3 linked regions of the Chitinimonas arctica genome follow. The protein of the gene in region 1 interacts with the protein of each later gene in a pairwise test. Links are inferred from orthologs where the notes say so. Each region holds a gene or a part of one and is shown on either strand. Other genes may lie near its edges.

Evidence for each region.
Region 2: the proteins of glnK (region 1) and FNU76_RS01070 interact in binary tests that used the Escherichia coli proteins (3 or more experiments, as listed by UniProt). The link is inferred for Chitinimonas arctica from one-to-one orthologs.
Region 3: the proteins of glnK (region 1) and glnL interact in binary tests that used the Escherichia coli proteins (3 or more experiments, as listed by UniProt). The link is inferred for Chitinimonas arctica from one-to-one orthologs.

The regions. Positions count from the first base shown.
Region 1 is NZ_CP041730.1:2,546,297-2,550,184, reverse strand. What follows is about bases 615-3,396. They hold glnK (P-II family nitrogen regulator), read right to left. Parts: upstream 2,284-3,396; coding sequence 1,945-2,283; downstream 615-1,944. Other genes in these bases: pip (prolyl aminopeptidase), read right to left, coding at 2,897-3,396; FNU76_RS11535 (accessory factor UbiK family protein), read left to right, coding at 2,525-2,794; amt (ammonium transporter), read right to left, coding at 615-1,923. Also shown: purE (5-(carboxyamino)imidazole ribonucleotide mutase), read right to left, coding at 1-219; more of amt, read right to left, coding at 409-614; more of pip, read right to left, coding at 3,397-3,853; FNU76_RS11525 (sulfite exporter TauE/SafE family protein), read right to left, coding at 3,856-3,888. UniProt on the Escherichia coli protein: Involved in the regulation of nitrogen metabolism. Regulates the activity of its targets by protein-protein interaction in response to the nitrogen status of the cell.
Region 2 is NZ_CP041730.1:230,602-234,805, reverse strand. Bases 812-3,909 are described here. They hold FNU76_RS01070 ([protein-PII] uridylyltransferase), read right to left. Parts: upstream 3,593-3,909; coding sequence 1,031-3,592; downstream 812-1,030. Other genes in these bases: FNU76_RS01065 (GNAT family N-acetyltransferase), read right to left, coding at 3,675-3,909; FNU76_RS01075 (PAS domain S-box protein), read right to left, coding at 812-1,025. Also shown: more of FNU76_RS01075, read right to left, coding at 1-811; more of FNU76_RS01065, read right to left, coding at 3,910-4,139.
Region 3 is NZ_CP041730.1:2,777,254-2,781,351, reverse strand. Bases 328-3,319 are described here. They hold glnL (nitrogen regulation protein NR(II)), read right to left. Parts: upstream 2,360-3,319; coding sequence 1,295-2,359; downstream 328-1,294. Other genes in these bases: FNU76_RS12550 (hypothetical protein), read right to left, coding at 2,782-3,087; ntrC (nitrogen regulation protein NR(I)), read right to left, coding at 328-1,281. Also shown: more of ntrC, read right to left, coding at 1-327.

The sequences.
Region 1 (3,888 bases):
CATACCCGGCAGATGGGCCGCGCCGCCCGCGCCGGCGATGATGGCCTTCAGGCCACGCGCCTCGGCGCTCTCGCCATACTCGAACAGCAGGTCCGGCGTACGGTGCGCCGATACCACCCGCGCTTCAAAGGCGATGCCGAATGCCTTCAACTGCTGGGCCGCATGTTGCATGACTTCCCAGTCGGAATTGCTGCCCATTACGAGGCCGATCTGAACCATCGGGTAATCCCCTGTTTCAAAAAATGGATTTTACAGAAAATCGGCCCTGTGCCAAAACATCAAAGACACTTCCTTTTGTGTTTTAGCGTTATACGGTTCGACTGGCTATCTCAAAGCAAAACGGCCCGTCTTTCGACGGGCCGCGCGGATGCTGGATTTCCGACCTTCCCAGCGTGTTGCCATAGCGCTCTATAGGTTATATGCCTTTTCACCGTGGCTGGTCAGGTCCAGACCTTCGCGCTCTTCGTCCTCGGCCACGCGCAGGCCGATAACCAGATCGACCAGCTTGAAGGCGATAGCGGATACACAGGCGGACAGCAGCACCGTGACCAACACGCCTTGCGTCTGGATCCAGACTTGCGAAGCGATGGAATAGCCCTCGGCCGCCTTGTTGGCCACATTGTCCCAGATGCCGGTCCCGCCCAGATCCGGCGAGGCGAACACGCCCGTCAGGATGGCGCCCAGGATACCGCCGACGCCGTGCACGCCGAACACATCCAGCGCATCGTCCGCTCCCAGCAGGCGCTTCAGGCCATGCACGCCCCACAGACAGACCACGCCGGCCAGGCCGCCGATAGCCATGGCGCCGCCGATACCGACAAAGCCGCAGGCCGGGGTTATGGCCACCAGGCCGGCCACCGCGCCGGAGGCCGCGCCCAGCATCGAGGGGCGGCCCTTCCAGGCCCACTCCACCGTCATCCAGGCCAAGGCCGCGACGGCGGTCGCCACCCAGGTATTGATAAAGGCCAGCGCGGCGACGCCGTTGGCTTCCAGGGCCGAGCCGGCGTTGAAGCCGAACCAGCCGAACCACAGTAGCGAGGTACCGATCATGGTCATGGTCAAGCTATGCGGCGTCATGGCCTCCTTGCCGTAGCCCACCCGCTTGCCGACGAAGTAGGCGCCGACCAGGCCGGCCACCGCGGCGTTGATATGCACCACCGTGCCACCGGCGAAATCGAGCGCGCCTTTCTGGAACAGCCAGCCGGCGGTCGCGGTGGCAGCATCGGCCGCCGCTTGCGAGGTATAGGCATCCGGACCGGTCCAGTACCAGACCATATGCGCCATGGGCAGGTAGCTGAAGCTGAACCAGATCACCACGAAGGCCAGCACCGCGGCGAAGCGGGCGCGCTCGGCGAAGGCGCCCAGGATCAGGCCGCAGGTAATGGCGGCGAAGGCGCCCTGGAACACGATATAGATGAACTCCGAGACCGCTACGCCCTTGGAGAAGGTCGCCGCCATGGAATCGGGCGTCACGCCTTTCAGGAACAGCTTGGAGAACGAGCCGAAGAAGGCATTCCCCTCGGTGAACGCCACGCTGTAGCCGTAGACCACCCACAGCACCGAGATCAGCGAGAACACCACGAACACCTGCATCAGCAGGCTAAGCATGTTCTTGGAGCGCACCAGGCCACCGTAGAAGAGGGCGAGGCCGGGAATGGACATCAGGATCACAAAGGCGGTGGCCACGAACAACCACGCGTTGTCGCCCTTGTTGATGGTTGGGGCAGCCCCCGCTGCGGCAGCCGGTGCAGGCGCCACCACCGCAGATGGCGCTTCGGCAGCCGGAGCTGCGACCGTGGCCGGCGCGGCAACGGCCGGCGCGGCAACCACGGTCGCTGCCGGTGGGGTCGCGACTTCTTCGGCCCAGGCGATGCCCAGGCTCATGGCGCCGGCCAAAGCCAATGCGCTAAGGAGTTTTCTCATGTTCTCTGCTCCCTGACCGGTTTACAGCGCGTCCGCGCCGGTTTCGCCGGTACGGATACGGATCACTTGTTCGAGATCGAAGACAAAGACCTTGCCGTCGCCGATCTTGCCGGTATTGGCTGCCTTCTCGATGGCTTCGATCACCTGCTCCAGCAGATCGTCCTTGATGGCGATCTCCAGCTTTACCTTGGGCAGGAAATCAACCACATACTCCGCGCCGCGATACAGCTCGGTGTGGCCCTTTTGACGGCCGAATCCCTTGACCTCGGTCACGGTCACGCCTTGCACGCCAATGGCGGACAACGCTTCCCGGACCTCGTCAAGCTTGAACGGCTTGATGATGGCGCTAACGAACTTCATCTTCGCTCCTAATGGTAAGAACCAGAGAACTGCCTATGGGACTAGCATTAGCATGGGTCGTGCCATCTTTATATTTCTTTACGGATCAATAGCTTGCATGGATATACTGACGCCGTGACTGGCGGACCGCACCGCTTTGGTGCGTCGAGTACCGCAGTCGCTTGCCCATGGTGCGAGACGCACTTCTCGACGCGATTTGTTAGACTGGCTGGAATTAAATTGATGCTTCCAGGAGTCACCCATGCTTGCCCAACGCCTGTTCGACGAAGTGAGCGGCAAATTGTCCGAGGTGCTGGCCGCCGGCCCGGCCCGCGATATAGAGAAGAATGTCCGTGCGGTTTTGACCGCCGGTTTCGCCAAGCTGGATCTGGTGACGCGCGAGGAATTCGAAGTACAGCAGGCCGTGCTGGCCAAGACGCGCGAATTGCTTACCGGCCTGGAAGCGCGGATCGCCGCCTTGGAAAGCCGCAAGATCGCCGTGGCGGACGATAATCCGCAGGATGATTTTTAAGGAAGCTGGCCGGGAAAGCGGATTTCGCCGGTAAGGAAAATAACTTTAGCGTCATACCGGCGTTCGCCGGTATGACGCTGTCGGACTGCAGGCCGGATGTCTTTAAGCCAGGCGCGACTTCATGGCTTCGCAGGCGCGCACCAGCTCGCGGCAAATGCCCGGCTCCCAAGCCGAATGGCCGGCATCCTGGACGATTTCCAGTTGCGAGCCAGGCCAGGCCTGGTGCAGCTCCCAAGCCGACAAGGGCGGACAGAGCACATCGTAACGGCCCTGGATGGTGATCATGGGCAGGTGCGAAATCCGGCCCACATTCGCCAGCAAGGCGTTTTCCGGCAGGAAGATGCGGTTGACGAAATAATGCGCTTCGATACGGCCGACGCCCAAGGCCACATTGTCATTGCCGTAATTGGCCTGGACGGCGGGATCGGGGAAGAGCGTGGCGCATTCGCCCTCGTAGACGCTCCAGATGCGGGCAGCCGGCATATGGACGGCACGGTCGCCATCGTTCAGGCGCTTATGGTAGTTACCCAACAGGTCGTCGCGCTCATCTGCCGGAAGATAGTCGGCGAAACGCGACCAGGCTTCCGGAAAGAACTGGCGCATGCCGCGCATGAACCAATCGATTTCCCAGCTGCGGCACAGGAAAATACCGCGCAGGACGAAGGCCAGGCAACGCTCCGGGTGGGCCTCGCCGTAGGCCAGCGCCAGGGTCGAGCCCCAGGAGCCGCCGAACACCATCCATTGCGAGATGCCCAGCATTTCGCGCAGCAGCTCGATATCGGCGATGAGATGCTGGGTCGTGTTGGCGCCCATCTCGCCCACCGGCGTGGAACGGCCGGCGCCGCGCTGGTCGAAGATCACGATGCGGTAGAAGTCCGGATCGAAGAACTGCCGGTGCTTGGGGCTGGCGCCCGAACCCGGCCCGCCATGCAGAAACAGTACCGGCACCCCGTTCGGGTTGCCCGATTCCTCCCAATACATCGTATGGACAGCGTCCAAGGGCAGCATGCCGCTGCGATTGACGTCTATGGCGGGGTAGAGTGTGCTTCGTTCGGTCATGGTCATAGGCTCAGAAGTCCAAAAAGCATGCGGCT
Region 2 (4,204 bases), 2.3 Mb from region 1 along the record:
ACCAACTGCGCGATCTTGGGCAAGGCCAGTTCGGTGACCAGCATCTCGCTGATATGGCTGAGCGTTTCATTGATATTCGCTTCGTCGCGCAGGCGCCTTTCGGAGTGCTTCTGCGCGGTGTAGTCCACCAGCATATTGACCGCACCGATCAGGGTGCCGTGCTCATCCCAAATCGGCGAAGGGTAGGCCAGAAAGGGTACGCGGCTACCGTCCCGGCGCTCGGCCATTGCTTCGATGCCGCGTAGCGGGCGACCCTCCTTCAGGGTGATGGCCATCGGGCACTCTTCATGGGGCAAGTGGGTGCCGTCCGGCCATAGCAGCCGCCAGGCGCCGCACCACTGGCTGCTGCCGATGACCGGTTCCCAGCCCCACAGCGCCACGGCCGCTGCGTTGAAGGAGGTGATATAGCCTTTGGCGTCGGTGGTATAGATGGCTGCCGGCAGCGCTTGCAGCAATTCGCTGGGCGTGCGCTGGTTTTCATGCAGGGCCTGCAAGGTCTGGTAGCGCGCGGTGGTTTCGGTACAGCAGCAGATCGCGCCGATCAGTACCTGGCCTTCGTCGAATACCGGCTCGATCTGCAATAGCGCCACTGCACGCGTACCGTCCTGCCTTTGTACGATGACTTCCTGCTCATGGTTGCCCGTGCCGGTGCGCAAGACCTGCGCCATGGGCTGTTTGTCATGCGCGAAGGAGCTGCCGTCAAGGTCGAGCAGCTGATAGGCACCGCAATACAGTTCGCGGCCATCCTGTATCAGCGGTTCGCGACCCCATAGTGACGCCGCCCGCCGGTTGAACCAACGGATACGGCCATCGGCATCGCAGGCATAAGCCGCCATCGGCAAGCCTTCACGCAGGACCAGCGGCATGTCGAGAATGGCGGCGCTGGAGGCAAGCGCGCTGGGTGGTGCTGCGTTCATATCGTGTTGGATCCGCAAGGGAGTGAGGCCTAGTCCGGTGGGAGTGCTTTCAGCATAGCCGACCAGGCCGTCCGGCCGATGGTCGCCTGGCGTGGGCTTGCGCGGCATCGCTGCTACAGCCGCAAGGTTTCCATCAAATCCGCTTCCAGCCGAACCAGCGACTTGGGATCGGCCAGCGCCTGCCCGGAAATGGTAAAGGTATCTTCCGCCCGTTCGCCCAGCGTCATGATCTTGGCCGAATGGATGGCGATGGCATGGGCCGACAGCACGCGGGCGATGCGCGACAGCAGGCCGGGCCGGTCGCCCGCCACCAGGGAGAGGATATGCAGGCGTTGCTTGTCGTCTTGCCGTATCAATACCTGCGGCGGCAAGGGGAAGTGCCTGAGCACACGGCTGACGCGTCCGCTCAAGGGTGGGGGCAGGGCATCGTCGCGCACGATCAGCTGTGCCAGCTCGTATTCGATGTAGCCTACCAGGTCGCGGTACTCGGTATCGTGGCCGTCGGCGGTATGGACGTAGAAACTGTCCAGGGCATAGCCCTTCAGCGTGGTGTAGATCTTGGCGTCGAAAATGCTGTAGCCGGTACGTTCGAAAAAGGCGCAGATGCGGGCGAACAGGTCGGGACGGTCGGGGCAGTAGACCAGCACCTGCAAGCCGCCGTCGGCCTCGGCCGGCCGGGCCCGCACCACCACTTCATCCTTGTCGAAGCGACCCCACAGTATCCGCCCATGCCAGGCAATTTCCGGCGCATCGTGGCGCAGGAAATAGACCGCATCGAGCGTCTTCCAAAGTGGCCGGTGCGCATCGTCGCGCAGGCCATGGCGGCGCATCTGGCTCTCTGCTTCCTGCCGGCGCTCATCGAGGGCGTCGATGGTATTGAGGGTTTCGCCGCTGAGGTAGCGCCGCGTGGCACGAAACAGGTCTTCCAGCAGCTTTGCCTTCCAGGCGTTCCATACCTTGGGACTGGTGCCGCGGATATCGGCCACGGTCAGCAGATAGAGCGCATTGAGGTGGCGTTCGTTGCGGACGATCTGGGCGAAGGCTTCCACCGTTTCAGGATCATAGACATCCTGCTTCTGCGCCACGCTGGACATGGTCAGATGGTGTTCCACCAGCCATGCCACCATCTCGGTGTCTTCGCGGTCCAGGCCATGCGAGACGCAGAACTCGCGGGCATCGACCTTGCCCAGCTGCGAGTGGTCGCCACCGCGGCCCTTGCCGATATCGTGGAACAAGGCGCCCAGGTAAAGCAGCTCGGGCCGCTCGAATGCCTCGATCAGCTGCGAGCAGGCCGGGTACTCGTGGTTGAAAGCCGGTGTGGCGAAACGGCGCAGATTGCGCAACACCATCAGGATATGTTCGTCCACGGTGTAGACGTGGAAAAGGTCGTGCTGCATGCGGCCCACGATCTTGCCGAAGGCCGGAATATAGCGTCCCAGCACCCCGTACTGGTTCATCCGCCGCATGACCCGGGTGGTGCCCCAGGGCTGGCGAAGAATCTCCAGGAACAGCCGCTTATTGACGGGATCGCGGCGGAAGGCAGCATTGATGCGTGGCCGGGCATGCCAAAGCGCCCGCAAGGTGTCGGCACCTATGCCGGAGAGTTGCGGATGCTGCTGCAGCACCAGGAAGGTTTCCAGGATGGCCGACGGGGTTTGTTCATAGACATCGGGGTGGGCGATCTCCAGCAGATGGCCGCGGGCGACGAAACGTTCGTTGATGGCCTCGATCTCCAGGCGCGCCCGGCCATACAGCTTGCGGCGCACCGCCTGGATCAGCAAGGGCTGCAGCTGCGCGACAATCCGGGCGGACCGGTAGTAGACCGCCATCAGCTGCTCGCTGGCGCGATCGGCGCCGTTGTCCACATAGCCGAACCGTTTGGCCAGGGTATTCTGATAGTCGAACAGAATACGGTCCTCGCGGCGATTGGCGGTGAGATGCAGGGCGATGCGGAAAGACCACAGCATCTTCTCGGCGCGCTTGAGCTTGCGCAGTTCCTGGCCGGTCAGTACCCCGGATTTATGCAGGCTGTCCCAATCGCCGCCCAGGCCGCAGGCACCGGTCAGCCACAGGACCAGGTGCAGGTCGCGCATGCCGCCGGGCGCCTCCTTGACGTTCGGCTCCAGCTTGTTGACCGAGCCCTGGTAGCGTTCGTGGCGCTGTTGCTGCTCCAGCAGCTTTGCCTCGAAAAAGGCCCGCTGATCGAGCTGCCCGAATACCGATTCCACCAATTCCCCATAGGCGGGGCCGGAACCGGCCAAAAGACGGGTTTCCAGCAGGGTGGTGCTGACGGTGATATCGCGCGCTTCCGCCAGGCACTCGCTGAGCGTGCGGACGCTATGGCCGACTTCCAGGCCCAGATCCCACAGCAGGCCGACCAGGCTTTCCACTTTCTGCAGGGTGTGCTTGCCGGCATTCGCGGGCAGCAGGATCAAAAGATCGATATCGGAGCAGGGAAACAGCTGGCCACGGCCATAGCCGCCCACCGCGATCAAGGCGGCCTGCGGGTCGATCTCCAGTTCGCGCCAGCGCTCGACCAGGAAATGATCGACCAGGCGGGCATCGGCCTCCACCAGCTCGGCTGCCCGTTCGGGGTCGTGATAGTCGTGATGCAGCAAGGCTCGCGCGCTTTGCAACTGCCGGCGCAGATCCGGGATGGGAAGTGAAGCGTTCATGGCGGCCAGCTCTGGAGGGACAGCTACTATCTTTACCGCTTTGCCGGTAGATAGGGAAGTACTGTATTTAGTGGGGGGCGCGTCAGCACCGGTCTGGCGCCGGGCCACGCTGCAATCGCACCAGGGCCAGTCCATCCGGGGTGGTAAATGGGGTGGAGGGTAAAAAGCCCATTTCCCGGTACAAGGCCAATGCCGGCAGATTGGCTGCTGCCGTGGTGACGGTGATTGCGGCGTATTCGTCGTTGTCTATCAAGGCCTGCAATAGCTGGCGGGCGATACCCTGGCGCTGCCAGGCGGGTGCCACCACCAGGCGGCAGATATCCGCTTGTCCGGCTTGCGCCAGATAACCCACGGCACCGCGTAGCTCGCCATCCACCCGCCAGCCCAGCACGGTCTCGCCGCAATCGAGCAGTTCCGGCAAGGTTTCCCGCAGCGGCGGCAAGGCGGGATAGCCGATCAGTTCCGCTTCCTGCTGGTAGGCCACGCGTTGCACCTGCAGCAGCTCCAGGGCGAGCAGGGTATCGGCAAGATCGATCTGTACCAGCATGCTGGAGACTCCGCGGATAGCCGTTGCGCCGGCAATGGTCCAAGCTTACCGCGTGCCTGCTTCCA
Region 3 (4,098 bases), 230 kb from region 1 along the record:
TAGGATCAGGGTCCGTTCGAACTGCTGGGTCAGTGCCTCGATAAAGCCGCGTTCGCCGTTGCGCAGCCGTCTATCGGCTTCCTGCGCCAGCAAGGTGGCCCAATCGCCGCGGCTGTCGCCCGCGCTGTCCTGCTCCTTCAATTCCGGCGGCAGGTCGGCTGGTCCAACGGTCTGGCCGGGCGCCATCACCGTGATCCAGTGGCAGAGATTCTCCAGCTGGCGGACATTGCCGGGAAACGCGAATCCCGCCAGCAAACGCATCGCGTCTTCGCTCAGCCGTTTGACCTCGCTGCCCAGTTCGCGTGCCGATCGGGCAAGAAAATGCCGTGCCAGCAAGGGAATATCCTCGCGCCGCTCCTGCAAGGCAGGCAAGCGTAAGCGGATTACATTCAGCCGGTGAAACAGGTCTTCGCGAAACAGGTTCGCCTTGACCCGCGCTTCCAATGCCTGGTGGGTCGCGGCAATCACCCGGACATTGGCCTTGATGGGCGCGTGTCCCCCCACCCGGTAGAAAAATCCGTCCGACAGCACCCGCAATAGCCGGGTTTGCAGCTCGGGCGGCATATCGCCGATTTCATCGAGAAACAGCGTGCCGCCCTCGGCCTGCTCAAAGCGGCCGGTGCGTTGACTCTGTGCGCCGGTGAACGAGCCCCGCTCATGCCCGAACAACTCGGATTCGAGCAAATCCTTGGGAATGGCGGCGGTATTGATGGCCACGAAAGGCTTGTCGGCACGGGGGCTATGGCGGTGCAGCGCCCGGGCGACCAATTCCTTGCCGGACCCCGATTCACCGGTAATCAACACCGTGGCGGCACTCTGGCTAAGCCGGCCGATGGCGCGGAACACCTCTTGCATGGCCGGTGCCTGGCCGAGGATTTCCGGTGCGGCCTCTTGCGGCGCTTCCACCACCTCCTGCTTCAGGCTCTCCTCCATGGCGCGCCTGATCAGGTCGACAGCGTGATCCACGTCGAATGGCTTGGGCAGGTACTCGAAGGCCCCGCCCTGGAATGCCGCCACCGCGCTTTCCAGGTCGGAATGCGCGGTCATGATGATGACCGGCAGGCGCGGATAGCGCGTCTTCAGCAAGGCCAGCAGGTCCAGCCCCGATTCGCCCGGCATGCGGATATCGCTCACCACGACGATGGGCGTTTCGCGCTTCAGCGCCTCGACCGCCTCGGCGGCGGAAGCAAAGGCTCGGAAATTTATGTCCTCGCGGCCCAATGCCTTTTCGAATACCCAGCGGATGGAACGGTCGTCATCAATGATCCAGACAGGTTTCATGGTCGCTTGTCGTTTATTTGCCGCCGTCCAGCGGCGTCCAGCCATTGAGCGGCAGCGTGATGGTGAAGCTGGTCCGGCCAGCCTGGCTGATGAAATCTATCGTGCCGTTGTGCTGCTGGACAAAGGTATGCGCCAGATGCAGGCCGATGCCGGTACCGCCAGGGCGGGCCGAGACCAGGGGATAGAACACCGTATCGCGGATATGGTCGGGGATGCCGGGACCGTTATCGGTGATTTCCAGCATCAAGCCCAGCGGAAAGCGCCGGCGATTGAGCGTGACCTGCCGGGCCACCCTGGTCTTCAGCACGATCTGCCCGGCGCCATGCATGGCCTGAGCCGCATTGCGGACGATATTCAGTACCGCCTGGATCAGTTGCTCCTTGTCGCCGTACAGGTCCGGCGCGCTGGTGTCGTAGTCGCGCCGGACCGCCAGGCCATTGGGATACTCGGCCAGCAGGACGCTGCGCACCCGTTCCAGCACTTCATGGATATTCAGCTCGCCCAGCTGCGGCAGGCTATGCGGCGTCAGCAGGCGGTCCAGCAGGCTTTGCAGCCTGTCCGCCTCATCGACGATCACCTGGGTGTATTCCTTCAGTGCCGGGTCCGGCAGCTCTTTTTTCAGCAATTGCGCCGCACCGCGTATGCCGCCCAGCGGGTTCTTGATCTCGTGCGCCAGATTGCGGATCAGTTGGCGGTTGGCCTGCTGCTGAGCAGCCAACCGCTCTTCGTTGGCGATCTTGCGTTGCTGGTCGGTCTGGCGGAATTCCAGCACGGTCAATGCCGGCGCCTCGATTTCCCTGACCGTGAAACCGACATGGATGGTATTGCCCAGACGCAGTGCCAACGCTACATCGTGCTCGGTCACGCTGGCGTTCTGCTTCTCGGCAGCCGCCAGGGCCGCCAGGATTTCGGTCGGTTCGGAAAAGCACGCCGACAGCGGCCGCCCCACCGTCTCGCGCGCCGACAGCTCGAACAGCGCTTCCGCCGCGGTATTCAGATGCCGCACAGCCTGCCCGGTATCGAGCACGATGACCGCGGTTTCCAACAGATCTAGGCCGGCAAAGGCGGATAGAGACATGGCGGTCACAATGAAAGGTTCGAGGAACGGTGGCTGGCCTGGCTCAAATATGGCGCAACGCTGCTGGGCCTGGGCTAGCAAATGCCATAGCAAGGAGCGGGCCAGGATTGTGCAATCAAGTACTTGTGCCGGGGAAAGCCGGCTAGAGTAGAAAGCCAGCCTGCTTTTGGCGCATGAGCGCACCATAATAGTGCATAACGAAAGGGGCAGGAATCCGGCTATGGCAACGAGCGACGCATTGCCCGTTGCCTTGGGAGTAGTAGCGGGTCGCGCACCCGTCTTGGTCTATGGCGTGGGAGGAGAGAAAGGCAAAGAGCCAATGTGGTGTCGCGGGCCCTCGTAACAGCCATCAATCGCTTTAATTCGTTTTACTCAGCCTGCCAAAGCATGAGCCTCGGTACCAAGCAAAGTACCCTGATTGGTCATGCCGCCAGCTTTTGGCGAGCAAAGATCTCAGGATCAACCAACTTAGCCTTAACATCGGCGGGCACGTCGAAAAGTTGTTCGAAGAGCTCTGGACCAAGCAGTTGCAACGCCTGGCCGCAATACTTGATATGAACTGCATTTATCACTTCAGCCGTCACACTCTCCTGAAGCGCACACGCCCGCAAGGCTGCCTGATAATGGCTTCGTATCCGAAGCAGGCTCACGAGTTGGTTCTGATTGGTTGAGCCGAGAAATGCTCTAGCTTCACGCTCAAAACCGTCGGCTTCCGTTGTCGAGCCCATTATCGCTGCCCCTCCTGATGTCGCATGCCACACCGATCCAGCTGCACCCAGGGAGGCACAATGATCCCTGCGTCGCACCCACGCCCTACTATTGAACCCATATGTTCCGTAAGCGAACTCCGTCAAACCATACCCACGAACACCTTTCACCGTCAACGGGGATGTGACCGACGGACCAACCCTACCGTTGCTAGACCATAGAATTTGATTGGCAAGTTGGTGGCAAACCCCATGCAACCCATAGCTAAAAACTGTTCCTCGGGCTCGTGGATCCTGCCTAGAACTAGCATTAGGCAGACAAATGCAGCTTGCAATTGCGATCGAAGCATTGACCGACGCAAATTGCGTACCTTGTACTCGGTAGTCGCCCCAACATACCCAGTTGAAACGGCCAGCTTCTGCTACATCTTCCAAGGTAGGATACCGATGAAGGGCAACGTCATAGTTAGTTATCCAGACATGATCGGCAGGAGAACCTCCTATGAAAGCATCACAAGTCCAAACGAATAGTTTAATCATAGCCACCCCAGAATTTTTCTATTTTTATGAAACCAGGGCTTATTAATAATATGAAATCATCAGGCGCTTCTGATAAAGCGAATTTACTATCGGTTTTTTACATGCCATTGGCAGCATTCCAAGGGAATCCATCTTAGCACCTAGCGGCAGTAGCTAATTCTGGCCGAGTAGAGCGTCACTTCAGTCGCATCGGTGAATATCGTCACGCCGCTGCAATGAAGCAACACTGCATGAATGTCAACAAAAGCTATATTCCCCGTCGCACCTTTCGGGAGGAAAGGCCCACCCTGATGGCAACGGCGGCAATCAAATAGCAAGACACTTCAATTCTGAACTGCACAAATAAGTAGCCCCCCCAGTTTGAGCTTCACCCTAGCGGGCTAGGAGAGAGGCTTGGAGGGCTTTGTTACCTTAGCATTGGCAGCCATATCCTCAGGCCGCTTGGCGCCTAACGTTCAAGCGCATTTTATGTTGGAAATAGCCGCTGAAAGT